Regions from separate parts of the Mesobacillus sp. ABV4_180 genome, predicted to be linked through region 2. Evidence: riboswitches for the same ligand, from Rfam matches in the RefSeq annotation. Region 2 holds a riboswitch; each other region holds the start of a gene.
The links. A riboswitch is a leader RNA that binds a small molecule or an ion and turns the genes downstream of it on or off. The one in region 2 is predicted to bind lysine.
Positions count from the first base shown of each region.

Region 1: linked by a shared signal. The riboswitch ahead of ACXAEA_RS04600 (Na+/H+ antiporter NhaC family protein) and the one ahead of ACXAEA_RS06915 (aspartate kinase) in region 2 are both predicted to bind lysine.
Region 3: linked by a shared signal. The riboswitch ahead of ACXAEA_RS20645 (amidohydrolase) and the one ahead of ACXAEA_RS06915 (aspartate kinase) in region 2 are both predicted to bind lysine.

Region 1 is NZ_JBSWTJ010000001.1:935,945-946,262, forward strand. Features, by position in the region: gene sufD (Fe-S cluster assembly protein SufD) at 1-306, shown strand, start outside; gene ACXAEA_RS04560 (cysteine desulfurase) at 306-1,535, shown strand; gene sufU (Fe-S cluster assembly sulfur transfer protein SufU) at 1,525-1,971, shown strand; gene sufB (Fe-S cluster assembly protein SufB) at 2,066-3,463, shown strand; gene ACXAEA_RS04575 (DUF72 domain-containing protein) at 3,773-4,621, shown strand; gene ACXAEA_RS04580 (bifunctional metallophosphatase/5'-nucleotidase) at 4,691-6,067, shown strand; gene ACXAEA_RS04585 (YunC family protein) at 6,144-6,446, shown strand; gene ACXAEA_RS04590 (HD-GYP domain-containing protein) at 6,727-7,833, shown strand; gene yunB (sporulation protein YunB) at 7,894-8,652, shown strand; lysine riboswitch at 8,719-8,902, shown strand; gene ACXAEA_RS04600 (Na+/H+ antiporter NhaC family protein) at 9,044-10,318, shown strand, end outside.
Region 2 is NZ_JBSWTJ010000001.1:1,384,097-1,394,414, reverse strand. Features, by position in the region: gene ACXAEA_RS06925 (succinate dehydrogenase cytochrome b558 subunit) at 1-353, opposite strand, end outside; gene ACXAEA_RS06920 (YslB family protein) at 1,007-1,462, shown strand; gene ACXAEA_RS06915 (aspartate kinase) at 1,536-2,768, opposite strand; lysine riboswitch at 2,960-3,137, opposite strand; gene uvrC (excinuclease ABC subunit UvrC) at 3,208-4,980, opposite strand; gene ACXAEA_RS06905 (hypothetical protein) at 4,996-6,456, opposite strand; gene ACXAEA_RS06900 (FTR1 family iron permease) at 6,560-7,477, opposite strand; gene ACXAEA_RS06895 (hypothetical protein) at 7,513-8,265, opposite strand; gene ACXAEA_RS06890 (glycosyltransferase family 2 protein) at 8,316-9,095, opposite strand; gene ACXAEA_RS06885 (alkaline phosphatase family protein) at 9,091-10,318, opposite strand, start outside.
Region 3 is NZ_JBSWTJ010000001.1:4,049,184-4,059,501, reverse strand. Features, by position in the region: gene gntK (gluconokinase) at 166-1,701, opposite strand; gene ACXAEA_RS20655 (GntR family transcriptional regulator) at 1,694-2,422, opposite strand; gene ACXAEA_RS20650 (nuclease-related domain-containing protein) at 3,019-3,924, opposite strand; lysine riboswitch at 4,035-4,211, shown strand; gene ACXAEA_RS20645 (amidohydrolase) at 4,371-5,990, shown strand; gene ACXAEA_RS20640 (methyl-accepting chemotaxis protein) at 6,219-7,946, shown strand; gene ACXAEA_RS20635 (hypothetical protein) at 8,105-8,299, shown strand; gene ACXAEA_RS20630 (alpha/beta fold hydrolase) at 8,348-9,142, opposite strand; gene ACXAEA_RS20625 (pullulanase) at 9,279-10,318, opposite strand, start outside.

The sequences.
Region 1 (10,318 bases), 450 kb from region 2:
ATCGAGCACGGTGCTTCCAAATCAAACGCTGAACAAGAATCACGCGTACTTATGCTAAGTGAAAAAGCACGTGGAGATGCTAACCCAATTCTTCTAATCGATGAAGATGATGTAACAGCAGGCCATGCGGCTTCTGTAGGACGAGTTGATCCATTGCAGCTTTACTACTTGATGAGCCGCGGTATTCCGAAGACTGAAGCAGAGCGTCTTGTCATTCACGGCTTCCTTGCACCAGTTGTTAATGAACTTCCAATCGAAGGAGTTAAAAAGCAATTGGTTGAGGTAATCGAAAGGAAAGTAAAATAATGAACGCCCGCGAAATTCGTGAATTATTTCCGATTTTAAATCAGGAAGTCAATGGCAGCCCGCTTGTCTATCTTGACAGCGCGGCAACATCACAAAAGCCGGTGCAGGTAATTGAAGCGCTGGACAAATATTATCGCGAATACAACTCCAACGTACACCGCGGTGTCCATACCCTTGGAACAAGGGCTACCGATGGGTACGAAGGATCAAGGGAAAAGGTCCGAAAGTTCATTAATGCAAAATCAATCGAAGAAATCATTTTCACCCGTGGAACCACCACTGCATTGAACACGGTGGCAGCAAGCTATGGCCGTGATAACCTTAAAGAAGGCGATGAGATTGTCATCTCCTATATGGAGCATCACAGCAATATCATTCCGTGGCAGCAGGTGGCAAAACAAACGGGTGCGACATTGAAATATTTAGAGCTGCAGGAAGATGGCACGATTTCTCTTGATACTGTAAGGGAAACCATTACGGATAACACGAAAATCGTATCCATCATGCAGGTTTCCAACGTACTGGGTGTCATGAACCCGATCAAGGAGATTGGCGAGATTGCCCACCAGCATGGTGCAATCATGGTCGTCGATGGCGCACAAAGCGCACCGCATATGAAAATTGACGTCCAGGACCTGAATTGCGACTTCCTCGCTTTTTCCGGACATAAGATGTGCGGGCCGACAGGAATCGGCGTATTATATGGCAAGAAGGCACTTCTTGAAAAAATGGAGCCAGTTGAGTTTGGTGGCGAAATGATTGATTTTGTAGGGTTATACGAGTCAACATGGAAAGAGCTGCCGTGGAAATTCGAAGGTGGTACGCCAATCATTGCCGGAGCAATCGGCCTTGGCGCCGCAATCGACTTCCTGAACGAGATCGGGCTCGACAACATTGAAAAGCATGAACACGCACTTGCGGCTTACGCTATGGAGAAAATGTCTGAAATCGAAGGCATGACCATCTATGGACCGAAGGAAGCAGGCAAGCGTGCCGGACTTGTAACATTCAATATTGATGACGTGCATCCGCATGATGTAGCGACAGTGCTTGATGCTGAAGGAATCGCCGTTCGCGCGGGACACCATTGTGCACAGCCCTTGATGAAATGGCTGAAGGCGTCCGCGACAGCACGTGCAAGCTTCTACCTGTACAACACAGAAGAAGATATTGACAAGCTCGTAGCTGGTCTTGTCAAAACAAAGGAGTATTTCAGCGATGTCTTTTAATAATTTAGATAACCTTTATCGGCAAGTTATTATGGATCACTATAAGAACCCTCGCAATAAAGGTGTTTTGGATGAAGGCAGCCTGACTGTCAACATGAACAACCCTACATGCGGCGACCGCATCCAGTTGACGATGAAAGTCGAAGATGGCAAGGTTGCAGACGCGAAATTTGAAGGGGAAGGCTGCTCGATTTCCATGTCCTCTGCATCAATGATGACACAGGCGATCAAAGGAAGAAATGTCGAGGAAGCTCTCAAGCTTTCAACGATTTTCTCAGACATCATGCAAGGCAAAGATTATGATGAGGACGATCTTGACCTCGGAGATATCGAAGCCCTGCAAGGTGTGGCGAAATTCCCTGCAAGGATCAAATGCGCGACCCTCGCATGGAAGGCTATGGAGAAAGGCCTGAAGGAAGAGGAAGACAGCCAATAATTTTATGATAAAAGCCTGCAGGGGATTGGCCTGCAGCAGTACAACTATAAAGCAGGAGCTTAGTTCCTTGCTTTAAGAATGGAGGAATTCGACGATGGCTAAAAAAATGCCAGAGATCGGTGATTATAAATACGGTTTTGCCGACAAAGACGTTTCCATCTTCCGGTCTAAGCGCGGTTTGACGCGTGAAATCGTTGAAGAAATTTCAAAGCTTAAGGAAGAGCCCCAGTGGATGCTGGACTTCCGTTTAAAGTCTCTTGAGCACTTTTACAACATGCCAATGCCACAATGGGGCGGAGACATGGCTTCATTGAATTTTGATGAAATCACTTACTATGTAAAACCATCTGAGCGCTCTGAAAAATCATGGGATGAAGTTCCAGAGGAAATCAAGGCGACATTTGACAAGCTCGGGATTCCAGAAGCTGAACAAAAATACCTTGCGGGTGTATCTGCTCAGTACGAATCAGAGGTTGTTTACCACAACATGAAGGAAGAGCTTGAAGATCTGGGAATCGTCTTCAAAGACACGGATTCAGCTCTTAAAGAGAATGAAGATATCTTCCGCGAGCACTGGGCGAAAGTAATTCCTCCAACAGACAACAAGTTTTCAGCATTGAACTCTGCGGTTTGGTCCGGCGGATCTTTCATCTATGTTCCTAAAGGGGTAAAAGTGGATACTCCGCTTCAGGCGTATTTCCGCATCAACTCTGAGAACATGGGCCAGTTCGAGCGTACACTGATCATCGTTGATGAAGGCGCACACGTACACTATGTAGAAGGATGTACAGCTCCTGTATACACAACGAACTCCCTTCACAGTGCGGTCGTTGAAATCATCATCAAGAAAGACGCATATTGCCGTTACACAACGATCCAGAACTGGGCAAACAACGTCTTCAACCTTGTTACAAAGCGTGCCGTTTGTGAAGCGAACGCGACGATGGAATGGGTCGATGGCAACATCGGTTCCAAGCTGACAATGAAATACCCAGCAGTCATCCTTAAGGGTGAAGGTGCACGCGGTATGACATTATCCATCGCTATCGCTGGTAAAGGCCAGCACCAGGATGCAGGTGCGAAAATGATCCACCTTGCTCCAAACACATCATCAACAATCGTATCTAAATCAATCTCAAAGCAAGGCGGAAAAGTAACATACCGCGGTATCGTCCACTTCGGACGCAAAGCTGACGGCGCCCGCTCTAACATTGAGTGCGATACGTTGATCATGGACAACAAATCAACATCCGACACAATTCCATACAATGAAATCCTGAACGACAACATTTCTCTTGAACACGAAGCGAAGGTTTCAAAGGTATCAGAAGAGCAATTGTTCTACCTGATGAGCCGCGGAATCTCCGAAGAAGAAGCAACTGAAATGATCGTAATGGGCTTCATCGAGCCATTCACAAAAGAATTGCCAATGGAATACGCAGTTGAAATGAACCGACTGATCAAGTTCGAGATGGAAGGTTCAATCGGTTAATGATCATTACGGGAATCCACCTGCCGCGGCAGGTGGATTTTTTCTATTTAATGTAAAATATAGAGATTAAAGCGCTTTTCGTAGAGATTAACTATGAAAGCGTTGAGATTAATCCTAAATCGTAGAGATTACTGCAAAACCGGAGAGAATATCGTTAAAACCGTAGAGATTCCGTTAACGAACTCAACCATTTATATTTATACCAGTGGAATGGGGACTGAAGTTCAGGTTATTAACATCCGCCGGGTTGTTTCTTCCTCTCATTTAAAGGGAATTATGCTATCATAAAACTAAAATGGAGGTGCACAGATGATTATTGTTGGCTTAACGGGCTGGGGGGACCATGACAGTTTATATGAAGGCAAGGTTTCACCTCGTGATAAACTCAAGGAGTATTCCAGCCACTTTCCTGCAGTCGAGGTGGATGCCTCTTTTTACGCTGTGCAGCCTGTGAAGAATGCGGCAAAATGGGTAGAGGATACACCTGACAATTTTCAGTTCATCGTAAAAGCTTACCAGGGAATGACCGGGCATCAGCGCGGTGAGATTCCTTTTAAGGATAAAAATGAAATGTTCACGGCATATAAAGAATCACTGAAGCCTTATCTGGAGGCGAACAAGCATGCAATGACGCTGTTCCAGTTTCCGCCATGGTTTGATTTGCGCCGGGAAAATGTTGATTATTTGCGCTGGTGCAAGGAACAGATGGGGGATATTGATTGTGCTCTCGAATTCCGCCATCAATCTTGGTTTGACGGCGAAATGCGTGAAAAGACACTTGATTTTATGGAAAAAGAAAAATGGATTCACAGCATCTGTGATGAGCCGCAGGCTGGTGACGGATCGATTCCGACAGTACTGGAAACGACTTCAGCCGAAAAGGTTCTCGTCCGCTTCCACGGCCGCAATGTCCATGGCTGGAACAAGAAGGGAAGAGGCCAGGATTGGCGCGAAGTCAGGTATTTGTATCGCTATAACCAGGAAGAATTAAATGAGTGGTCAAATCACCTTAAAAAGCTGGACGAAAGTACTGCCCAGGTTTTTGCACTGTTCAATAATAATTCAGGCGGAGATGCAGCTGACAACGCTAAGCAGATGCTTGATATTTTGAATATTGAATATTCAGGCTTGAATCCAAGGCAGCTGGATTTATTTTAGAAGTAAAAACAAAGACCCCTTCCATCGATAGGAGGGGTACTTCATTTTTAAAAGAGGAATGATGGGTTGATGGAAGAAGTAATTCACATTTACCATACGAATGATTTGCACAGCCATTTAGAGCATTGGCCGGGTATCCATAAGCTGGTGACGGAGCGGAGGCGTTGGCACCAGGAGGCTGGTGATGAAGTCTTTGTCTTCGATATTGGTGACCATATGGACCGCTGGCATCCTTTATCTGATGCAACGAGAGGTAAGGCGAATTGCCGCCTATTGAATGAAGCTGGCTATGATGCTGCCACGATCGGGAACAATGAAGGCATTACACTTCCTTTTGAGGACCTTGATACGATGTATCATGAAAAAAAGTTCGAGATGCTTGTAGCAAATCTTTACAAGCCGGATGGAAGCAGGCCGGAGTGGGCGAAGCCATATCATGTATACATAAGCAAACAAGGAACAAGAATCGGCGTCATTGGGGTCACAGTAAATTTTGCCCGGTTTTACGAGCAGCTGGGCTGGAGGTTAAACGACCCAATTGATGAACTGCAAAAATGTATTGACGAGCTTAAAGGCCGTACAGATATCATTATTCTTCTATCTCATCTCGGCATCCATGATGATGAAATGATTGCCGGGATGTTCCCGGAAATTGATGTGATTCTTGGTGGGCACACCCACCATATTTTACATGAGGGGAAGGAAGTTGGCTCCAGCCTGCTTGCTGGTGCTGGGAAGTTTGGATATTATACGGGACATGTTACCTTGAACGTTGGCAAGGAATCAAAGCAAATTTTACATAAAAGTGCGGTTCTTTATGATATGAATGAGGAGGATAAGACAGATTATGAGCAACAAATTGCAGAGGGCTATTACCAGGAAGGTAAAAAGCTGATGGATGAAAGTGTTGCTTTCCTTCCAGCTGACCTGGATTCTGACCCACTAAAGGAAAGCTCTCTTTCCAAAATTCTGACACAGGCATTAAGAGAATGGTGTAATGCAGATTGTGCATTCATGAATGCTGGCATGCTTCTTGGCGGGTTGAAGCAAGGAGAAGTCACGAAATTTGATTTGCTCAATATCTGTCCACATCCCATAAACCCTTGCACCATCAGGCTTTCCGGAGCAGAGTTAAAAGAAATTCTCCTGCAGACCAGGGATGAAAGATGGCCGCATATGCAGATTAAAGGCCTTGGATTCCGTGGGACAGTCATGGGTGTCATGGAGTACGATGGTATCGGCTTTCAACAGAAAGGAAATGTGCAGCAGGTTACCATCAATGGAAAGCTGATAAATCCAAAGGAATACTATGTGCTTGCCATTCCGGACATGTTCACCTTTGGACGATTCTTCCCTGAGATCCAGAGGGCAGAGGAGAAGCATTATTGGCTGCCGGAGTTTCTTCGCAATTTACTTGAATGGAAGCTGGCTTCAATTTATCACTAATATTTGATCAAAATATCACGCTTTCGTTTCCCCTTTCATAAAGTGTTAATGGGATTGATGGAAGGAGAGTGTGTTCATGATCGAAATGTCACCGATTGAAATAGAAGGCAGGACATTCTTATGCATAACCGTCAGATTGCCTAAAACGAATCTTCTTGTAGTAACGGGGGATAAGGGATATATTATGTGCGGCGCTCTGGATGTCGCGCTTCTCAATGAAAAGCTGAAGAGCAGGAAAGTCATTGCCGGCAGGGCCGTTGGCGTGAAAACAATCGAAGAATTGCTTGAAGCCCCTCTTGAATCAGTCACGTATGAAGCTGAGGAGCTTGGAGCCATAAAGGGCATGGTTGGCAAGGATGCATTGCTGCTCATGAATTAAAGACAGCCTGATCAAGGCTGTCTTTTTTGCGAGATTTTGTGAATTTATAATGGCAATGGTAAAAGGCACAGTGCTTTGACCGATATTAATATTAAATGTAAGCGAATGACTATTTTCCCAACTCTAAATTCACAATGAGATGACCAATTCATAAATGGTTATGTTAGAATATAAGGAAATATTGTCGTTTTATGTAAAATTTTCTTGTTAACCATCAAGGCTTTTTCGGTAGATTTGGCACGGAAACGGCCTACAACTAACAGATAAAGTGGGAATTGACATGAGACTCGTAGCCACCACTTCGGTAGATGAAGGGGCTTTACTTGGAAAAGCCATTTACAATGACCAGGGGCAAATTCTATTAAATGCAGGGGCAAGACTGGAGGAGAGAATCCTTAGACGTCTTGTTCAATTTGGAATAGATTATATTTATATAAAAGATCCTGATACGGACGATATTATTCTGGCAAACTCCATTTCGGATGATTTGCGGGTAAATGCAATCATGACGATTGGAGAAGCATTTAAGCAAATACAGCTGGATACAAAAATTTCTCATTCCTTTGTGCTTGAAAAATCGGCAAGAAAATTCAAGATGCTGATCAGCATTTTATTGGATGAGCTTCAAAGAAGCAAAGAGCTGCTGAATTTGCTGTCCGATGTTTTCCTCCATGATCACTATATTTTTTCCCATTCTTTGAATGTAACACTATACGCCCTGGCGATTGGAATCGAAATGAAGCTACCACCAAAGGAGCTAGAGCAGCTTGGGCTTGGTGCGATTTTACATGATGTAGGGAAAATGAAGATACCGGAAGAAGTTCTAGCGAAACCCGGAAAGCTGACGGCAGAAGAATTCCAAATCATCAAGGCACATGCGGAGGAAGGATTCCAGCTGCTCAGGAATATCCCGACTGTCCCTTTGATTGTAGCCCATTGTGCGTACCAGCATCATGAACGCATGAATGGAGCCGGGTATCCACGCGGCTTGAAGGGAGAAGAAATCCACTTATTCGGAAGGATCCTTGGGGTGGCGGATGTATTCGATGCTGTTACTTCCAATCGTGTCTACAGACCGGCAATGCTGCCGCATGAAGGGCTTGAAATCCTTTATTCCGGTTCCGGCAGCCTGTTCGATCCTAAGGTAGTCGATGCCTTCAGAAGGGCTGTTGCGATTTATCCAGTCGGTCTGACAGTCAGTTTAAGCGATGGCAGAAAAGGAGTCGTTTCAGCCCAGAATCAAGGCTTGAGCGAACGGCCCGTCGTAAGGATCCTTGAGGAGAACAGTCAGCGTGTTGAACCTTATGAGCTGGATTTGAAGTCCAATCTTTCATTGATGATCGTCAGCTGCGAGACGATCATAAAATATGAGTACGCCAATAGTTAAGTTTTTTAGGCTAGTTCCCCCCTTTAAAGCATACATATAGCTTTAGAGGGGGGATTTGTTTTGGCAAAATTCGGCCGGCGGCTGCCTCGAAAAGGACCTTTGCCTTTCAGGTATGTATTCCTGCTGACATTCGTCTTTTTTTCCTTTTCAACCGCAGCAGGACTTTGGATCATAGATAAAGGGATTGAGCCTACTCTTATGAGCTATGCCGAATCCCAGACCAGGAAAATTGCAACGCTTGTGATCAATAAAGCGATCAACAAGAAGATTGCAAGCGGCATGGATATTGATGAAGTGATCGAATTTGTCCCGCTTGACGGCGGGACGTCAACTGCAATGAAGTTCAATACAGAAATAATCAATCGTGTAAAGGCAGAAACCGCTAATCTTGTCCAAATGAATTTAAAAGAAGCAGAACGAGGCAATCTCACGCAGCTGGAGATGCTTTCAGACGTTGAAATCGTGACTGACGAAGAGGACAAGGAAGAAGGAATTATTTATTATGTACCATTAGGGCAGGCCACAAATAATGCTCTCCTTGGTAATATGGGACCCATGATCCCGGTGAAATTCAACGCGATTGGTGATGTTACAGCCGATATTGTCTGGAAAACAGAAGAGCATGGGATTAATAATACATTGATTAACGTTTCGGTGAGAGTGAAAGTCAATGTGCAAATCATTATTCCTTTTGCAACTGAAATTGCCACTGTGCAGGAAGACATTCCTATAGGCAGTGTCTACTATCCAGGAAAAGTCCCGCAATTTTACAATGGCGGCGGTGATTCTTCACCAGCGATCCAGCTTCCTGGAGAATAAAAACAGTTGTCAAGTTAGTGATATTGTTATATTATAAAATTAATTGAATAATAAACCTTATCATTCCGGTGGGGTAGAGGAGCAGAATTCATAAGTAATCTGTGTGAGGATGACAACGTTGATCACAGATGAAAGGGAATATTGCCGAAGCGAAGGAAAGTGAGTCACATTTTCTTTTGCTGGGGATACTTTGAACAAGAGTATCACTGTCATTATGGAGGTATCTTCATAATGGGGAGCTACAGATCGTGATGGAGAAACTAGTTGCTTATTAAGGGCAGCGATAGAATGTTCTCTATCGTTGCCCTTTTTTATATTTTTTTAAAGAAGTAGCTAACTAACTCTTTTCATGTAACAGTTCCCCCCTGTCAAAAAACAAGGAGGAGAACAAATGGAGAACACAATTTTTTCAATACTGCCGCCATTATTGGCAATTTTAATGGTAGTAATCACAAGGCGAGTGCTTTTGTCATTAGGAACAGGCATCATCGCAGCAGCGTTTTTGCTTGCTGAATTCAATATTGGGAAAGCCTTTGCTATTATGTGGGATGCGATCAAGGGGATTTTCGTCGCTGATGGGGAACTGAACACATATAGCTTGTACATCATCTTATTCCTATTGTTATTGGGTACGATCACTGCGTTCATCTCCATTTCTGGCGGAAGCCGTGCATTTGGCGAATGGGCGATGAAGCGGGTTAAAACGAGAGTTGGTGCCCAGCTCGTTGGCGCATTTTTAGGTGTTATCATTTTCATTGACGATTATTTCAACGCTTTGGCTGTAGGACAGATCACTCGTCCTATTACTGACCGCCAGAAGGTATCTCGTGCAAAACTTGCTTATATCATTGATTCAACTTCTGCTCCAATGTGTGTCATTTCCCCGATCTCGAGCTGGGGAGCATACATTATCGCGTTAATCGGGACAATCCTCGCTGCGCACGGAGTAAAAGAATATGGTGCATTTTCAGCATTCATGCAAATCGTGCCAATGAATTTCTACGCGCTGGCAGCGTTGGCAATGGTCTTTATCGTAGCTCTTCGCAATGTCGAAATTGGACCGATGAAGTTCCATGAAGAAAGAGCATTCAATGAAGGGATTGTTGTGGACCAAAGCAAGCCGGTTCCTGGTGAATTGAAAGATGACCTTCCAACAAGTTCAAAAGGAACTGTAGGCGATTTGGTGTGGCCGATTCTGGCACTTGTTGTCGGTACTGTTGGTGCCATGATGTGGACAGGCCTGAGTGCTGTTGAAGGGGAAGCAACAATCTTTAGCATTCTCGAAAATACAGATGTGACAAAATCTCTTGTCACCGGCGGTTTATTGGGACTTGCAGCAGCAGTTATCCTTTTCGTGAGACAGTCTGTTGTCTTAAAAGGTGTGAATGCTAATGTATTTGGAAAAGGAATACTTGAAGGAATTAAATCCATGCTCCCAGCTATTTATATTCTTTTATTTGCCTGGGTAATTGTAGACCTGATCGGAAGGCTGGAAACAGGAACATATCTCGCAGGACTTGTAGAACGCTCTAACATGAATATTTCGTTCCTGCCGTTCCTTTTGTTCATTGTTGCCGGTATCATGGCTTTCTCTACAGGGACATCATGGGGATCATTCGGAATCCTGCTTCCAATCGCAGGGGATATTGCTGCTGCTTCTGACATC
Region 2 (10,318 bases):
CGAGTTTCCCATACGTGCCATGCGACGAAAATCAAAGTAATCACGCCGGACACACGCTGAAGCATGAACATCCAGTTCCTGAAATAGCTATATTTCCCTATATTGTTCTTAGCCGTAAAAGCAATATAAAGACCGTAGATTGCATGGAATAGTAACGGTAAGAAGATAATGAAGATTTCTAGAAAATACCTGAAAGGCAGCTGCTCCATAAAATGAGCTGCTTTGTTGAATGATTCTTCTCCCCCAGTAGCAAAATGGTTGACTACAAGGTGCTGCATGAGGAAAAGACCTACTGGAATAACACCCAGCAACGAATGCAGCCTCCGCCAATAAAACTCTTGTTTACCCGCCATATGTATACCCCCCTTGAAATTTGGCCGTGATGTAAAGGCTTCTCTCCCCATCCCTATTAACCTAACAGATCGATTAAACCCAACACCGAAACTAAGCAATTCTTACAATTATGTGACATGTTCATTTTACTCCCATCATTATAGAGCGTCAAGAAAACGGATACATAAAAATGCTTATATAGATAAAATTTTTAAAATATATTGATATTGTAAAAAATCCCACTTTCTAATTATTTTAACGCCCTTTCGAGTATATTAAAATAATAGTATTGCCTTTTAGATACATCAAAAAAAATTTCCCGATATTATTTTTTATGGCTGTGTTAATGATTATCGTTTTTCAAGTCCTGTTGATTGGAGTGGAAGGCGCGCAGACTCCTGCGGGAGCATGGGTCAGGGGAGACCCCACAGGTGCTGAAAGCGCCGAGGAGGCTCCCCGGGCCACCCGCGGAAAGCGAAGCGCCTGGAACGGAAATCAACAGTCTAATTTAACACAGCCTTTTAATTCACAAAGATTCGGGTATGGTATGAACATGGAAAATAATAATAGAATTTCTAATGCCTATCTAAAATTTAACAACTTTTAAATTGGTTATCACAGGTTGTTTTTTCGGCAAATTGTTTATAATAGAGTAATAGAAAGAGGGGAGAACATGAGTGAATTAACAACTTCAGAGCAAAAACAAGAAAGCGAACCACTTTCAGTTTCCGCTTTCGGGTATGAATTGATCCGGGAAGTCCTGGTTCCGGAACTGCTCGGCAAGGACACCGCCGAAATCCTTTATTGGGCCGGTAAACGCCTGGCCCGAAAATATCCATTATCCACACTGGATGAGACCATCCGCTTTTTCATGGATGCAGGCTGGGGCACACTCACCATCAAAGAAGAATCCAGAAAAGAAATGGTGCTTGAACTTGGCAGCGAACTAATTTCCTCCCGACTGAAAAACAACCCAAACACCACATTCCAGTTAGAAGCAGGATTCATTGCCCAGCAAATGGAACAACAGAAAAAAGTAACAGCCGAAGCCTTCGAACATCCCAATAAAAAGCTGTCAAAAATCCTTTTTACGATTAAATGGGATAAGAATGATTTTATTACTGAATGATTGATGAGTTATGAATAAGCTGCTATAGAAAAAAGCTTTCCTGAAATTTGTCGGGAAAGCTTTTTCTACATCCTTACTTCGTCTTCACAGCTTCGGAATAAAGCTCAAATGCTTCATGCAAAGATTCTACTGCATTGACCATTTGTTTCTCCTCTACAACAGTGGAAACCTTGATTTCGGAAGTGCTTACCATTTTCACCTGGATTCCGCTTCCTTCGAGGACTTCAAACATCTTGGCGGCTACGCCCGGGTTTGAGACCATGCCTGATCCAACGATTGATACCTTTGCAAGGCCAGTTTCTGATTCGATTGCTTTATAGTTCAATAATTCCTTATTGCGTTCCAATACGTCCAGAGTTTCTGTCAGGTCATTGCTCTTGATGGAGAATGAAATGTTCGCAGTATTTGCCTCTGTCCTGCTCTGGACGATGATATCGACATTGATGTGGTTTTGTGCCAGTGTCGTAAAGATCGTCGAAAGTCCTTTTAATGAAGTACTCACCCCAAGGACTGATACTCTTGTGATTTGGTCTTCAAACGCTACTCCGCGTACTACTAGATTCTGTTCCATTCCATTCTCCTCCTCGATGATCGTGCCTCTTTCTTTTTCCATACTGGACCTTACTTCGATTGGCAATCCATAGTTCTTGGCGAATTCCACCGCCCGCGGATGGAGGACACCTGCTCCCAGGTTTGCCAGCTCAAGCATTTCATCATAAGAAACACTCAAAAGTTTCCTTGCGCTTTTCACATATCTTGGATCTGTTGTGAACACGCCTGTTACATCAGTATAAATATCGCACTTATCCGCCTTTAAAGCTGCGGCAAGAGCAACTGCAGTTGTATCTGATCCGCCTCGGCCAAGGGTGGTGATTTCCCCTCCATCAGTCACTCCCTGGAATCCAGCGACAATGACCACTTTGCCATTGCCCAGGTCATTTGCAATCCTGTCTGTATCTATTTCCACAATCCGGGCATTTCCATGGACTGCTTCTGTTTTGATGCCAGCCTGCCAGCCTGTATAGGATACCGCCTCGATTCCGTTTTGTGCCAGTGCCAACGAGAAAAGCGCAATCGTTACTTGTTCCCCTGTCGTCAAAAGCATATCCATCTCTCTCTTTGATGGGGCACTTGAAATCTCATTCGCCATTTCCACCAGATGGTCTGTCGTCTTGCCCATAGCCGATACAACAACGACTACATTATTACCTTTTTGCAATTCCTCTGCTGTCCTGCTGGCTGCATTCCTGATTCTTTCCACACTGCCAACCGATGTTCCGCCGAATTTCTGTACAATCAATCCCATTCGTTTCCCCTGCCTCTTCTTTATTTTGCCTCTGTCAGAGTTTGATGGCTAAGCCGCATATGTATCTTTCCCTAAGGCTTTCTGCTCTTTGCATGCTGTTTTTAATCAGCATGGCTAAAAGAACGCCCAAAAAACAGAAAAAGCAATGGAAAGTGTCTCCCATTGCTTGATAAACGTTTTTATACGCTGCAACATGAGATAGCACTCCAAGACGGCAATCTTGACAATCCTGCGTTTATTCAACGAAGGACCAGCGGTAAAATGGATAGGCATTTTCCCACTTCGGCGAACATCCCCTTTCAAAGCCCATCCCCGAATCCTACAATTCTCCCGGCTTTTACTCTTGAAGCTCGCACCTCTATCTTCACTTTAATGCTCTAAAGTGATAGTCATATTAAATTTTCACCATTATATCATACAAAAAAATAGATTACTACCATTAATTCTGCAATTTAGTATGGAGCTCCTGGGCAACATTCGCAGGCACCCCGGCGGCAGTAAGCTCATCAACAGTAGCTTCCTTCATCTTTTTCACTGAACCAAAATGCTTCAATAAAGCTTTCTTGCGCTTTTCGCCAATGCCTGGAATATCATCGAGCAGCGATTGAAACGCACTTTTTCCCCTTAATTGACGATGGAAGGTGATGGCAAAGCGGTGAACTTCATCCTGAATCCTTTGAAGCAGGTAAAATTCCTGGCTGTTTCGCGGCAGTTCAATCACCTGCAAAGGATTCCCATATAAAAGCTGGGATGTCCTGTGCTTATCATCCTTTGCCAATCCGGCGATCGGGATATCGAGCCCGAGTTCATTTTCCAGAACGTCCCTGGCGGATTCGATATGTCCTTTTCCGCCATCAATAATGATTAAATCTGGCAGGGCAAGTCCCTCTCTCAGCACCCTCGAATAGCGGCGCCTTACGACTTCCCTCATGGATTCATAGTCATCGGGACCTTTTACAGACTTGATTTTATACTTGCGGTATTCTCGCTTTTCAGGCTTCCCGTCTATGAAAACAATCATTGCTGATACCGGGTCTGTCCCCTGGATATTGGAGTTATCGAAAGACTCAATCCGATGGGGTGTGTAGATCCCCATTTGCTTGCCCAGGTTTTCCACAGCCTTGATCGTCCGTTCTTCATCGCGTTCAATCAATGAGAATTTTTCCTTCAGGGCAATTCCCGCATTCTTCGCTGCAAGGCGGACAAGCTCTTTTTTCTGTCCCCTCTGCGGCTGCAGAACTTTAACCTCTAACAGCGCTTCGGCCATTTCTGTATCCACACCTGCTGGCACCAACACTTCCTTTGGCTTGAAGTGTTCATTTTTTGAGTAGAACTGGCCAAGGAAAGTGAGGATATCTTCTTCTGGCTCATTGTGAATTGGAAACATCGAAACCTCACGCTCAATCAACTTCCCCTGGCGGATGAAAAAGACTTGTACACACATCCAGCCCTTATCAACCGCATAGCCGAAAACATCGCGGTCGGTAAAATCGGTGGTTGTCATCTTCTGCTTTTCCATTGTCGCCTCGATATGGGCAATCTTGTCCCGGAACTCCTTGGCCCGTTCAAAATCAAGCTCTTCGGCGGCCGCAGCCATTTTAGCTGTCAAGTCGACTTTGATATCCTTGAAGCCTCCATTCAGGAAGCGTGTGATTTCATCGGTGATTTGCTTGTATTCTTCCTTGCTTACATCTTTGATGCAGGGTGCAAGACATTGCCCCATATGATAATAAAGGCAGACTCTGTCAGGCAGCGTTGAGCATTTCCGCAGAGGATAAATCCTGTCCAGCAGCTTCTTTGTCTCATTTGCCGCCTGAACATTTGGATAGGGCCCAAAATATTTCCCGCTGTCTTTTTTGACCTTTCGGGTAATGATCAGCTTTGGGTGGCGTTCTGCCGTAAGCTTGATGAATGGATAGCTTTTGTCATCTTTGAGCATCACATTATATTTCGGATCATGCTTTTTAATCAGGTTGATTTCAAGTACAAGGGCTTCCATATCGGAGGAGGTGACGATGTATTCAAAATCTTCAATTTCATTCACAAGCCGGAGTGTCTTGCCATCATGTGATCCGGTAAAATACGAGCGGACCCTGTTTTTCAGCACCTTCGCTTTTCCTACATAGATGATGGTCCCCTGCCTGTCCTTCATTAAATAGCAGCCTGGCTGTGCTGGAAGCAGCGCAAGTTTATTTTTGATCTGCTCATTCATTCCGTTCACCTCCTGTTACGGTGTCCATTTATATAAAGTAATTTCGTTATAGACTGGATCAAATAGTTTATTTGACGTAAATGTCCGTATTTCCTCCAGGTTCTCATCAAGTTCTATGCCCTGAGAGCTGAAACCTTCGATTACACTGTCGGTCAAATAGATTTCCTTCCCTTTATACAATGACTGGTCATGCATAAAAATTTTATACGTATATACTCTTTTATGGGCATAAGGCATCCCCAGATACTGAAGTATCCTTGTTTCTTCCCAGGTGTATAGTACAAAGTCCTCAGGCACATCCTCTAGAAATTGGGCAAGCTGATAGACGGCAGGCTTTTCTGCTGCCTGTATTTTGATAAAATGCGTCGAAATCATTGCCTGGGCAATGATGAGAACCAGCACAAGCATACTGGCATAACGCGTTGTATGCTTACTGAAAAAAACTGCCAAACCAAAGAACACAATCAATAATGCCAGCGGCAGGATATGCCTCGGCTTATCGATATTCTGGGCAAACAGCGCCCAAAGTCCATATGAACTCAACATAAAGGTTCCAGAAAAGATGATCCTGTTCTTATACTGTTTAACTGATTTACCCGGCAAAAAAATCAGGATGCCGATAACTATATATATTACCATCAAAACAGTTGTTCGTGTAAATATTCCCCACCATAAAATGTTGGTAAACAGAAATGATTTCAATCTTGCGAAAATATTTAAGTCATTTGAAGCAGATGTACCTCCCCATTCCTGAAAATGGCCGCCAGTGAAACCAAACGCAAGCTCGAGGAAGTTAGCGATTCCCCCTTCTGACATGATCAGCCCGCCAACCCAAATCAGTTGGAACAACCCGGCAATGATCACATATTTTAAAACACCAGCCCAACCGATTTCGAGCTTTCTCCATTTTACATATAAAAGATAAACAAGACCTGCTCCCATCGGGATATAACTTAATCTGATCCCTAAAAGCACGCTCAAAAAAAACAGCGGCAGGATCATCCAATTTCCTGCTGGCCTTGATTCAGCCGCGGAGATACTCCAGAAATACCACCAATAAGCGGCAAGCGCTGCACCCTCTGACATCGGCTGATTTACGATGATCAATGGATAACTGGCAGAATAAATCGCTGAGGCAATCATTAATGCGCGAGAAGGTGCTACTATTTTCGAAGCGAGAAGGTACACCGGCACAATCGAACTGGCATAAACCAATACATTAAAAAGAACCAATGCCTGATTTGGAGTCGGTGCCAATACTTCCGTAAGCATTCCGCCCAATATGAAATATGGATATCCAGGGAAGTGAGGCTGCATCGCCCTAAGGTCATACCTTTCCATTGCCAATGAAAAATCAACCTGATCCCAAGAAGCCACAAAAGGATTAAGTGAGACCACTTGTACCGCAAACACATAGAAGACTGCGATCATACTAAGAGTCACAAATATTTTTTCCTTTATTCTTTCATTCTTCATCATTCTTCACCAACTGACTTTTAAGAAAATCGTCTTAAACGTATGAAAAAAGTACAAGGAATTTCCCTGTACTTTTTCTGGAGAGAGGATCGTAAACATCTCATTATTTTACTTGTGGATTAAGGACATTTACCTGCTTGTTTTCTGCAGCTTTATCTTTCTTCGGGCTCCGTGAGGATGTAAGCAGGAAGATCGCTGCAAAATAGCCGATATAGGCAATGACCTCTTCAATTGAAGGCATCGATGAGTACCCGAACAGCGCCTTCAGGAAAATCCCTATATCACCTGACATTAGCGGTGCGACACCGTTGTCTCTTAGATAATGTGCATAATCGATCGGATGTTCAGGCAGTAGCCATGTAATATCGTAAACATGGTACATGACGCTTCCGATCAGGTTTACGTCCTGCATCATCGAAATGGCCTGGACCAGCAGACCAGCTGAAATCAGGATGATGAAAGCCCCGGTGATCTGGAAGAAAGTCTTCAGTTTGACCTTCATCGTACCTTTAAAGAACATGTAAGAAACGACTACTGCAATCAGTGTACCAGTGATCGCTCCCCAGCCCTGCATTGCGGCACCGATGTTCCCGCCAGTAATGGCAGCGAAGAAAAAGACCGTTTCAATCCCTTCACGCAAGACTACAAGGAATGAATGGATGACCATGCCGACAATATTTCCCGTCGAAATGAACTTGTTCATTTTCCCTTCCATATTGCCCTTTAGGTCTTTACTGTGGCTCGCCATCCAGAATACCATCTGTGTCAGGAGGACCGTGGATACAACCATGATACCAATCTTCAGGTAAATTTCACTGCCCATTGCTGCAAAGCCAGTGAACACGACCTGGAACAGGATCGCTACCCCGATACTCGCCAGGACTGCAAGACCTGCACCCAGCCACACATATTTTGTATATTTGGAATGATCCATTCTCTTTAAGTATGTTGTGATGATTCCGATGATCAGTAACGCTTCTAGTACTTCACGAAAAGTAATTAATAATGCTTGAATTTCCATTGCTGATTCTCCCCTCTCCAAGGTGTCATCAAATTTTATCCTCTTCTTTTTCTAATGCCAATGAATACTACTGCCGCAATGACCGCGACAATCAGGATCAGCGGGAGCCAGTTGCGGATATTCGATAAATCCGTCCAGTCCTTTTTGCCGGTCCCTTCTTCTTCGGCTGTATCAGTAAAATGGCCGACTTCCAGGCTGGCAAGGTCAAATTCAGTTTGCAGCGCTTTCAGGATTTCTTCTTTGTTCGCTTTAAAAGCTTCTATGTCAGATGGTTTCTTCCCGACTCCGAACAGCCCGGGATTTCCAAGTGCTTCAAGTGCTTCGTCAAAATCAGTTTTGATTTGTTGATCCACTTCAGGATTTTCTGCCTCGACTTTCGGTGATAATGCCTGATATGTAGCAAAACCTTTTGCAAGCAGTTTCTTGGAGGTATCATACTCTTCAAAGTTTTTCTCAATGCTTTCTAGCCTTCTTGCTACATTCAAAACAAGGAGCTTCTCCATATTTTCAACTGTCGCTTCTTTATCCTCATCATTCAAACTCTTCATGATGACTTCTCCAGGCTCTGTACCCATATGCATGTCAATTTCTTCTTTCACCGTCTCGAACAGAGACTTTGATGCGGAGAAATTTGGAGGGTTCTCATCAAGCTTCACTTGCATTTCCTTGTAAACCTCCGCAACCTTTTCTTCATTTGGATCTCCATAAGAATAGGCATTGGCAGTTTGAGGAATGCCATTAATGAGAATCAATATCAGTAAAAAACAAAAAAATATCGCTTTTTTCATTTGTTCTTTCCCTCCTACAATGATAATGATAATGATTATCATTATATATGTCAATCATATTTGGCAATCGTCACTTTTTTGTCACTATTTCTACTGTTTTTAAGTTGAGGAGTATTTACTTCGCTTACTTTTCGAACAGGTCTGGACATCTCACGAAACACAGCCGGCACAACATTTGTCATGTATTTCCTGAAGGAAATAAAGGATGTCCCAGTCGTCCTTACACGGTATTGAATCGGCACTTCAAGCACCCTGAAACCTTTACGCACTAGATTCAGCGTCAATACTTGAGCATAATTATAGTCATGGATAATCTCGGAATGCTTCAGAACCTGTCGTGAGAAAGCTCTCATGCCCGATTGACCGTCATAAAGCCACTTTCTCAACAACAATGTTTGCAGGAAGGTGAAAAAATAATTACCCATTCTGCGATGAAACTTCATTCCCTTTATTGTGCCCATAAATCGCGAACCCATTGTATAATCGGCTTCACCATTCAGGATTGGCTTAACGATATCGGGAATCTGCGATGCTGGGTATTCCCCATCAGCGTCAATCATCACACCTACATCTGCGCCCATCCGGTAACATTCTTCTATCCCTTTTCGGACCGCGGCACCAAGGCCGCGGTTTTTTCCAAAGCTGATAATATGGTCTGCCCCCGCTTTTTTTGCCTGATCGACTGTAGAGTCGGTCGATCCGTCATCAATCACAAGCACCTCTACAAGGTCTGCGCCAGCAAAGCTGCGGGGGATATTCTCGATTACTTCCGCAATCGATTCTTCTTCATTGAAAGCGGGCAAAAATACAATTACTTTAGTCAAATCAATTCTCTTCCTTTTCTGCTTTTATTGCATCCAAAAGCACCTTTCCTCTGCTGCTTCCTGGATAAGGGGCACCCATCAAGTAGGAAATCGTCGGTGCCAATGAAACGAGGCTGTGCCTTTCTTGTACTTTGAGTCCTTTGGCAATATGCGGTCCATGCATGAAAAATGGTACGAATCTCTCTCCTTCATCCAAATGCCCATGACCGCCGATTCCATCTGCCTGACCGTGATCCGCACAGATGACTAGTGTCGTATTCTCCATTTTCCCTTCTTTTTCAAGCCACTGTACAAAATCCCTGATAAGGGCATCCGCTTCCTCGATTTTTTCAATATAATCATTGTAGAGGACGCCGCGGCTGTGACCAACCTGGTCCGTCCCGATCATTTGGACTATAAACAAATCCGGGTCCTGCTCATCCATGATCTTACTTGCCCTGGCCAGCATATTCGTATCGGCTTTGTCCTTATGCATGACCGCAGTCACTGTTTCCACATCGCTGCCCATTGCATCAACCAGATGGGCAATGCCAAGCAGTCTGCCTCTTTTGCCAACCTTCCTCAGCGAGTCAAAAATCGTTTCTGTTTTCACGCCAAGCTTGTAGACCATATTCGATTTGATTCCATGTTCAAACGGATATGTCCCAGTAAACATTGAACTAAAGCAAACTACCGTTCTTGCAGGATATAAGGTTTCCATATTCAAATATTCTGTTCCATTTTCTTTCAATTGATCAAGAAAAGGTGTATTCGCCTCATAAAAGCGTTCTTTCCTCATGCCATCGATTACGATGACAATGACTTTGTCTGACAAACCTTTCTCAGGTACTGCAGGTCCTTCATCCTTTGTATAAGTCTCATAGGCCTTTGGCTTCCAGTCAAACAAGTATCTGTGCAACACAAACGCAAAAACGAATACGAAACCATAAAACATCGCCAGATCTGTTATCGGCATGCCGGTATTGCCTGTCAAAGCTGTGAAAGACAATTCCCATATGGAGAGCAGCAGGAATACTTTCGGCAGCTGCTCCTGAGCATTCCCGCTGGTGGAATCACTGTTCTTTAAAACGAGCTTCCAAAATCTCGTGAAGTTCAGCCAGGAAGTGCCAATCCTCAAATGATAATAAAGTGTACCCCAGAAAAACACCGTAAAGAAAAAATAAAGCCCAGCTGCAAACAGCAGCAAATTAAGATTAAGATCCGCCCATAGAATGATGAAAACAATAACT
Region 3 (10,318 bases), 2.7 Mb from region 2:
AAAGCGCTAACATTTTTGATGAAGGGATGAAGTGCATCCCTTAATTGAATTACAATTTTGCAAAGGGATAAAGTGCATCCCTTAAATGAATTACAATTTTAGCAAAGGGATAAAGTGCAACCCTTATTGAATTACCATTTTTGCAAAGGGAAGAAGAACATCCCCTTACTTAATCAAGCTTCTTTGATAGTTTGCGATTCTTGAATAATCTTTTTCAAGAGCACGCGATAAGCTGATAAAGATTGGCACGAGCTGCCTGTATTCCTTTGCCGCTTCTTCATTCGGCGTGTGCTTGTGTGTGCTGCCGATCATCTCGGAAGCCACTTCGAAAGAATCGATTCTTCCTGTTGCATAGAGTCCGAGGATGCAAGCGCCAAGGCAAGAGCTTTCATAGCTTTCAGGCACGACCACCTCGAGATCGAAAATATCTGACATCATTTGACGCCACACATCTGATCTTGCAAAACCGCCGGTAGCCTGGATTCTTGCAACCGGGCTTTCCATTGCTTCGGTTAATGCTAAAAAGACGGTATATAAGTTGAAAATGACACCTTCGAGTGCAGCGCGGATCATGTGCTCTTTTTTATGGGACATCGTCAATCCGAAGAAGGAGCCGCGGACATCAGGATTCCATAATGGAGCCCGTTCGCCTGCGAGGTATGGATGGAACAACAGCCCTTCCGAACCTGGTCTGACGCGCTCAGCGATTTTCGTTAAGACATTGTATGGGTCAATTCCTAAACGCTTTGCAGTCTCGACTTCCGATGATGCAATTTCATCGCGGATCCAGCGAAGGACCATCCCGCCATTATTGACAGGCCCGCCAATCACCCAGTGATTTTCAGTCAGGGCGTAGCAGAATATCCGTCCTTTTTCATCGGTTTGCGGCTGGTCGATGATCGTACGGATTGCACCGCTTGTTCCGATGGTGACCGCGATTTCGCCTTTGCCAATCGCATTGACGCCGAGGTTGGAAAGGACACCGTCACTTGCGCCGATGACGAAAGGAGTTTCTGGATCAATCCCAATTTGCTTCGCGATTTCTTGATTGCAGTTCGTGAAGGTCGTTGTTGTTGGTACAAGTTCGGATAAGTGATTTTTCGTGATTCCCGCAATTTGCAGGGCTTCTTCATCCCAATCCAGATTCTTGAGATTCATCATCCCCATCGCTGACGCAAGCGAGTGGTCAACCACATACTGGTCAAAGAACTTTTTAAAAATGAATTCCTTGATGCCGATGTATTTTTTCGCTTTTGTGGCGATTTCGGGACGCTCGTTCACGATCCAGGCGATCTTGCTCAACGGTGACATCGGATGGATCGGCGTTCCTGTGCGCTTATAAATTTCGTGTCCATTCAGTTCAGTTTTGATTTTATGCGCCCATGCTTCACTGCGGTTATCTGCCCATGTGATGCATGGTGTAAGCGGCTCGTCATTTTCATCAATCGCGATGACACTGTGCATCGCACTGCTGAATGAGATGAATGCCAGCTTTTTTTGCTGGTGGTGCTTCATGATTTTTGTGATGGCCGTCAGGACCGCCATGTAAATTTCTTCAGGGTCTTGCTCAGCTGTTGAAATATCCGGAGTGAAAAGAGGGTAGCCAATGTTTTCCTGCTGGATGACCTCGCCTTTTTCACTGAAAAGAACAGCCTTCGTACTAGTCGTACCGATGTCGACCCCTAACATATATTCAGTCACTTTTCTCCACTCCCTTGGAAAGCGTTTGCTGCGATATCCAAAGGTCTTCAACTTTACCTTGAACATCATCAAAATTTTGGTGTAAGGATTTAATCATCAGGTCGCGATTCTTCGTTTTGATGGCTTCAATATAAAGCTCATGGTTTTCGATAATGCGCTCGAAATCCTCGTACTTCTCCTCGATCCTTACTCTCATCGATAAAAGAATGAAAGCTTCCATCACGGGTTTCGTGTTATCCCAGATCATCTTGATGTAGGAATGGTTGATGGCCCGGATGATCGTTTCGTGGAAAAGCACATCCTGCAAGCTGAACTCGTCGGCATCCTTGTACTTGATGGCGATTTTCATCATTTCGAGGATTTTGCTCAACTCGAGCACCAAGTTGGTTGTATCTATTTTGATAAGTCGTTCAAAAACGAATGATTCAATCAATAAACGGACATCATAAATCTCTTCGATATCCTTTTCTGTAAGGCCGATTACAACAGCGCCCATTCTTTCCAAGCGAATCAGGTTTTCTGCTGAGAGGATTTTAAGCGCTTCACGGATGGGTGAGCGACTTACGTTGAAATCCGCAGCCAGTTTATTTTCCGAAAGGATGGCACCGCTTTCAATCAACCCCGAAATAATCTGCATCCGCAGCTCACTCGCCACACGGTCACCAGTCGAAGCCTTCGAAAGCCATTTTTGCGGATAAAGAAATTCCCTTTTTTCCGTCATTGCTACACCTTCTTCGTTAATCAAGTATACTTGTATACAAGTATTATAAAACGTACTGAGAAAATTGCAAGCGTTTTCTACTTTGATTATTTTGCCAAATTGAATTGGTTTCATTCGGGAAGGGGAATTTGAAAGGATTTCTGTCGCAGAACGTAAGGAGCTGCACCCGAAATAGGAAACACACGAGGAATTCGGTCGCAGAACGTAAGGAGCTGCGCCCGAAAAAGAGAACTCGCCAGGAATTCGGTCGCAGAACGTAAGGAGCTGCGCCCGAGTAAGAGAACTCGCCAGGAATTCGGTCGCAGAACGTGAGGAGCTGCGCCCGAAAAAGAGAACTCGTCAGGAATTCGGTCGCAGAACGTGAGGAGCTGCGCCCGAAAAAGAGAACTCGTCAGGCATTCGGTCACAGAACTTGAGGAGCTGCGCCCGAAAAAGAGAACTCGCCAGGAATTCGGTCGCAGAACGTAAGGAGCTGCGCCCGAAAAAGAGAACTCGCCAGGAATTCGGTCGCAGAACGTGAAAGGTTGTTCTCGTTAAAAAACATCCGCAAAGATTGCGGACGCTAAATGAGAGTTACTTGGTTTGGATCCGTTTTACTATTCGTAATAACGCCTATTAAAGTCACCTTGATAGGAAAGGTTTTCTTTTAAGATTCTCCTAAGTGCTTTCTGGGACGAGATACCCCCTATCCAATTATAGATTTCTTTTGTTGTCACCTTAGTATCTGGAAAGAGTATTTGATAGTCCTTAACCATTCGTAATACTGTGGATTCAATATTCTCTGTATTTCCACAATGACTGCAAAAAGATTTATTTCTACCTAAATTACTCATAAACTCCCCGCATCCATCACAAATAACCCCCTTCCTCAACCTATCAAAATCATACCCCGGCACTCTGCTAAACGGCGATTTCTTAATATGCAAGGCCAATAGAGCCTCGGCCAGTTTGGTGTGCTTGTTTGTTAATTTTGAAGAGGTCCGGTTCATCTTATCCATGAAGCGGTTCAGCTGATTCGGCAAAATTATGGGTGATTTTAATGGTGCTTGCAGTAGGGCGAATTCAGGGTTGATGAACACGAGGTGGGGTTCGAGAGGGATGTAAATGCCCAGATTCTTCAGCAGTTGTTTTAGCAGTAACTCTGCCCGATTTAGCTGATGAAGAGGGTTTTTGATTTCAGCACCTGCAGCGGTCTTGAATTTGTCTCCATCCAGATAATAGTCTCCTTCTAGATTTTTTACTTCAAAAAGGTGCAGCCGGTCTTGCGTGATCACGAAGGAGTCGATTTGAAAAAGAGTGCCATTCACTTCAAGGAGCAGGTCGTTGATAATGAGGCTTTCAACTCTATGATTGGTAAACCAATGGTCGAATTGCACTTCTCCTTCATAGCCTTTTTCGAGCGTGTAGAGGTTTTGCGCATCTTTATCTTGCAGTTCCATTCGAGGCTTGAGGGCTTGCAGGATTACTAATTCTTCTGGTTTGGTTCGTTCTTTTAAAATCATATTCCACTTCCTTTCTTCTTTCATTTTAAAAAAGTAACGCATAAAAATCAGTGAACATTCTTGGACATTTTATGATAGTATTAAGCTAATTTCATAGGATCTTATCAGATCGGTGAGGTAGAGGCGCGAATGACATGAGTAATCCATCGGAGTATGACATCGTTGATGACGGATGAAAGGGTTGTTTGCCGAAGCGTATTAAAGGTCAGACTTAATATTGCTGGGATGCTTTCTGAAAAGGAGCAGACTGTCATGCTTGAATTTGTGCATGGAGAACTACTGATCGAAACGAGGATAACGTATATTGTAAAAAGCAATGATAGGTTATTTTCTATCATTGCTTTTTTGCATGCTAGAGCTACTCCACTATCCCCTTCTATCAAACTCCAACATCCGCGCATGGGCCTCTCCTAGCTTTTCATTTTTTTTAAAAGGGGAGAATCTTCTTGAGAACCATCTATAAAAATGGAACCATCTATACATTCAATCCGCTCAAGCCAATGGTACAGGCGGTCGTCATCGAGCATGGACGATTCATCGATATGGGAACGTCTGCTGATATGGTGCTGCAATGGGGCAGCCAGGCGCAGGTCATTGATTTGGAAGGAAAGACAGCTACTCCAGGTTTAATAGATAGTCACCTGCACTTATCCATCATGGCGGATAGTTTTATCAATCTCGATTTTGCTGCCATTACTTCAAAGCATGAGATGCTGGCAAAAATCCAGGAAAAAGCAAGGCAGCTTGAGCCAGGGGAATGGATCGTCGGCAGCAGCTGGGATGAGAATCTTTTTACAGACGGGGGAATTCCGACGATTGCGGAGCTGGATTATGTGGCACCTGCCAACCCGTTGTTTTTATCAAGGACATGCCTGCACGCGGCGATCGTCAATAGCAAGGCATTGGAAGCGAGTCGCTATCATCCGGGAATCTCTGTTCCGGAGGGCGGCACGATTGTATTGGATGAAATCACGAAGCAGCCCACTGGACTGTTCCTTGAATCAGCATCGAACCTGATCAGGCAGCATATTCCTGAGAGGTCTTATGACGATTGGAAGAAAGCGATGCGCCAGACGATGTACTACGCGATGAGCAAGGGGTTAACGAGTGTGCATACGAATGATCCGCTTTATCTCGGTGGTCTCGATAAAACCTGGAATCTTTTTAATGAACTGTTAAACGGGGAACAGCTGGGTCTGCGCAGCAATCTCTTGATCAACCATGAGTTTTTAGCGGATTTAAAAGCAGCCGGAATGTATACAGGCTATGGCAATGACACGCTGCAAATTGGCGCAGTCAAGATTTTTGCCGATGGGGCGTTTGGGCGGAGGACTGCGCTTTTATCTGAAGAATACAGCGATGCACCCGGTCATTACGGCGATGCCATGTATGACCAGGAGCAGCTATTTGAGATTGTTAAAGGAGCAAGGGAGCTTGATATGCCGATTGCAGTTCACACGATTGGCGACAAGGCACTTGAAAATGTTCTCGACGTGCTGGACCAGTTTCCGGCTGCATCTTACCGTGACAGGCTGATTCATGCGCAGGTTTTACGGGAGGAATTGATTCCGCGGCTAAAAGGGCCGAACAGGATTGCTGATATCCAGCCTCGTTTTATCGCGAGTGACTTCCCGTGGGTTCAGGAGCGCCTTGGCGAACAGCGGATCAAGCTTTCCTACGCCTGGAAGACAATGATGGAAGCCGGCGTCATTTGTGCTGGTGGCTCCGATGCACCGGTCGAACCAGTCGACCCGATTCTCGGGATCCATGCCGCAGTAACGCGCAAAAAGCCAGGAGAAATGCACGAAGGCTATGTGCCAGAACAAAAGCTGCCGATGGTAGATGTATTCCGCCTGTTCACCGAACTCGGAGCATACCCAACGAATGAAGAGACACTAAAAGGCACGATTGCTAGAGGTAAATTAGCCGACATGACCGTTTACTCAGCAAATCCATTCCAGATGTCAAATCCAGATGAACTCCTATCCATGAACATCGAAATGACCATCATAGGCGGCGAAATCAAATATCGGAAACACAGGGACGGTTCTTCTGTTTCCGTTTGAAAGCACTGAAACACAGGGACGGTTCTTCTGTTTCCTTTCGGAAGCGCGACACCGTCCTTTTTATTTCCCTGAGACACAGGGAATCTTCTTCTGCTTCAATTTGGTAGCGCGAGACCCGTCCTTTTTATTTTTATGGCTAAAGTCCTAAAATTTTCTGAAATTAAACCGAAATAGATAGTAAGAGAAGAAACGGTAATTTACTCTATTGCTGGACAGGAGAGCGGAAAAATGAAATTCAAGAAGAGATTCGCAAGAAAATCACAGATGAAGTTCAGTGTTCGAGCCAAATTATTGGCGGGCTTTTTTTCGGTTTTGGCTTTGTTGGCAGTTGTGGCAATCATCACGAATTTTCAGTTTAACAACATGAATAGCCAGTATTCATCGTCTATTAATGACCGGATGGAAAAGCTGAATCTGATTGTGGAGATGAAGGATGCCATCATGAAGGAGCAGCTGGCGCTTCAAAAGTATATGGCAAATGGTGATGGTGAAAGCCTGATTGAATTTGAGGGTGCGGTAGAAGCTTTTGCCAAAAGCTCAAAGGAGTATTTGAGCACAACGAAATCCGCTGAGGGGAAAAAGGTAGGAGAGAACCTTGTGGCTGCTGAGGCAGAGTATTATAAGGTCGCTTCAGAGGCGTTTACTTTAATTCGGGATGAAGAAACGGTCAAGGTTCGGCTATTGATGCAGAAAGAAGGGAATCAGCTGATCTTTGACTTGAATTCCGCAGCGGAAGATGCTATTGAGTATCAGCAAGATGCGCTGAATTCTACGAGTGAGACGCTTTCTGGCAATGTACAGAAAGTAGCCTTGCTCATCATTGCGCTCAGTGTAGCTGCTTTTGTCATTGGAATCGTGATTGCTACTTATATCAGCAGGATGATTTCAAAGCCTGTCCAGCTTGTATCGCAGGCGGCAAAGCAATTGGCTGGCGGGAACCTGGCTATTGAAAAAATCAATGTGAAGAATAACGATGAGATTGGCCAGTTAGCAACGGATTTCAATGAAATGACGACCAACTTGAGGAATTTGATTTTTCAGGTTAGCAGTACCTCGGAGCAGGTTGCGGCATCAGCTGAAGAAATGATGGCAAGTGCCGACCAGACGAATTCTGCTACGAACCAGGTAGCGACAGCAATCCAGGAAGTCGCAGGCGGTGCAGAGCTCCAAAGCAAGAACACGGAAGAAAGCGCGAAGGCAGTAGGAGAGATGGCGGGGGGAATCCAGCGGGTTGCAGTCACGACATCCACTGTCGCAGAGTCTGCAGCTGATACGACGAAACAGGCAATGCTCGGACATGAATCTCTGGAAAAAGTCATTGAGAAGATGAAGGCGATCAATCAAACGACAGGTGAAACGAATGCCGTCATCAAGGATTTGGATCGTAAATCGGCGGAAATCGGAAAAATTATTGAAGTCATCACAGGGATCGCTGACCAGACGAATTTGCTTGCCTTGAACGCAGCGATTGAAGCTGCAAGAGCAGGGGAGCATGGAAAAGGATTCGCGGTGGTCGCGGATGAAGTACGGAAGCTGGCCGAGCTTTCAAGGCAATCAGCCAGCCAGATCTCTGGCCTGATAGAAGTCATTCAAAAAGAAACCCACCAGGTCGTGGAAATGATGAACAAAGGCACAGCTGAAATTTCTGAGGGCACCTTATTGGTAGAAGACACAGGACGGACCTTTGACGAAATTTTAAAATCGATTGAGAATGTAAGCTCGGAAATCCAGGAGGTTTCCGCTATCTCTGAAGAAATGTCGGCAAGCGTCCAGCAGGTGAACGCCTCCATTGAAGAAGTGACCAAAATCGCCCGGGATTCTGTGGCAAGCACATCAGAAATTGCCTCTGCAACGGAAGAGCAATTAGCTTCGATGGAAGAAGTAGCCTCTTCATCAGCATCACTCGCGAGACTGGCAGAAAACCTGAGAGAAATGGTAGCGAAGTTCAAGATTTAAATTGCGAGGAAGCACGGTTTCATATCGTGCTTCTTTTTTTATGCCTGACTTTCGCACACCCATAAATGCTCAATCAAGGCACATTAGCCCAAGCCAAACCCGTGATAAACGCATATAAAATTAGTGAATACAAAAAAGAGAAGAGGGAGGTAAGCCGTATGCATGCATACAGACATCCTTATCGTTCACGGGATCAGAGGTTTTTCGGTTTTGGGTTTGGGCTTCCGTTTTTAGGTGGATTGGCCGGGGGATTATTAGGAAGTGCTTTATTTTATCCGCGTCCTTATTATGGGTACCCACCATACCCGCCATATCCTTGCTGCCCGCCAAGACCGTATCCGTATTACTATTAAAAAGCTAAACAAAGGGGGAGTAAGCCAGACGGCTCACTCCCCATTTTTTTAACTGATATTCATTTTTTTGATCTGATGCTTACTCATGAAATCGAGAGAAAGCTGGTTGAATTCATCCGCTTTTTCTATATTGCAAACGTGGCCGCAGTGCTCCAGGATGACTAACTCTGAGCTTGTATCCCCTCTCAGGTCATCTGCAAGTTCTTTCACAAACATATGGTCCTCAGCTCCTGAGATATAGAACTTTGGGACATCTTCACTGATTTCCTGGACATTGCTGTATGTGGCTTCGACATCTCCGGCCAGGTGATACCATGCAAGGAAATTTTTCCTTTTCATTTTATAGGCTTCCTGGATGAAAAATCGCCTTGAGTCTTTATGGTTGTCCTTTGGCATCAGGATCAATGCCAAAATGCGATAAAGCCACATAAACGGGATGAAATCTTTTACCCACCAGGCCAATTTGATCAGCGATTTAGCGAAAAGATTCAGCCTCGTAATAGCGCCGCCAAGCACAGCGGATCTCACACGCTCGGGTTCCGTCTGCAGCAGGTGGTGGACGATGATTGTTCCGAGTGAAATGCCTACGAAATGGGCTTTCCTGATCGAGAGATGATCCAATGTTTTCACAATCTCCGAGACAATCATATCAAACGAGAAACTTCCTTTATATGAATCAATATCAGGCGAATTCCCATGCCCAGGCATGTTGATCGCCAGGATGTTGTATTTTTTAAGAAACGGTTTTAGTTGCTTGTAAAAGATATTGGAGCTCCCGCCAATTCCGTGCAGCAACACAATGTACTCCGAGCCGCGGCCCTTATATAACTTGTAATCTAGCATCCGATTCTCCTTAGGCGTTCATGAGGTGATACTTAATGATACCCTTGATGCTTTGACTAGTAAACTAAAAGGAGATGGTAAAAATAACGGCAGGCACCATCACGAGAATGATGATGCCTGCCGTAGTCTTCTATTATTACTTTTTACCTTTTTTGTCCACCTTGATGACAACAGTCGTCAATGGATCAAGTGTTAATTTGTCTTTCGTTAGTTTGAAGCCAGATGGCTTGGATACAGGGGTTTTACCTGCTTCGTCATTGTCGACAAGGACCTTTCCTTTGGAGAAGTCGAGTCCGTCAATCGTCAGCTCCCGTTTCTTAGTATCTGCGTTTACGAATACGTAGTATGTTCCAGTGTTATCGGTAGATACGTTTTCGTAGGCGATCACAAGGTCTGTATCCTTGATTTCAGGTAAATCAAGCAATCGAACATTCTGATCAACTAGTTCTTTTTCGCCGAGGCGGAAAGCGTTCGTTGACTTTCTCAGCTCGATCAAACCTTTTGTATAGGCTTGAGTTGTCGTGTTGACTGAGTATTCCTTTTTGTTCGTTGCTTTTTGCCAGTCAAACATGTTGATGGCATCGGATGAATCATAAGAATCGTGAATGAAGTATCCGAATGGGTTGCCTTGCTCATCTGTTAATTCATGATACTTCTGTTCAGGGACGCCTTCAGCTTTCCACTGTTTCGTTCTGCCGTATTCCTGGCCTGCGTGAAGGAATGCAGTTCCCTGAGACGTTAAAATGATCGAGTTTCCAATGCGGATGCGCTTATGAATTTCCAACTCATTTTCAGGTACAGAAGGGTCTTTCTTGATCGATTGGGCAATAACATCGTGAAGCGGCAGGTTGTCATGCGCTGCGATGTACTGGACCATATCGCCTGGATCATCGTCAGCTGTATTGCCCGGCTGGCCTTTAATGTTGTTGAAGATCGTGTTGATGTCTCTCGCTCCGCCTGTGATGAAGCGAGGTTCACCTTCAGAGCCGAAGCCTGATTTTAGCTCATTACGGATTTCATCGGAGAATACGCCAACATCATCCGTTTTGTCCATCCAATCCTGGTCAGCGCCCATGCCCTTAAGCTCTGGTTCAGCGATGTGGCCGGCGAATGTTCTCCAGCCTTCACCGATGAACAATGCATCAGGGTTCACAGCTGCTGCAGCATTATAAGCGT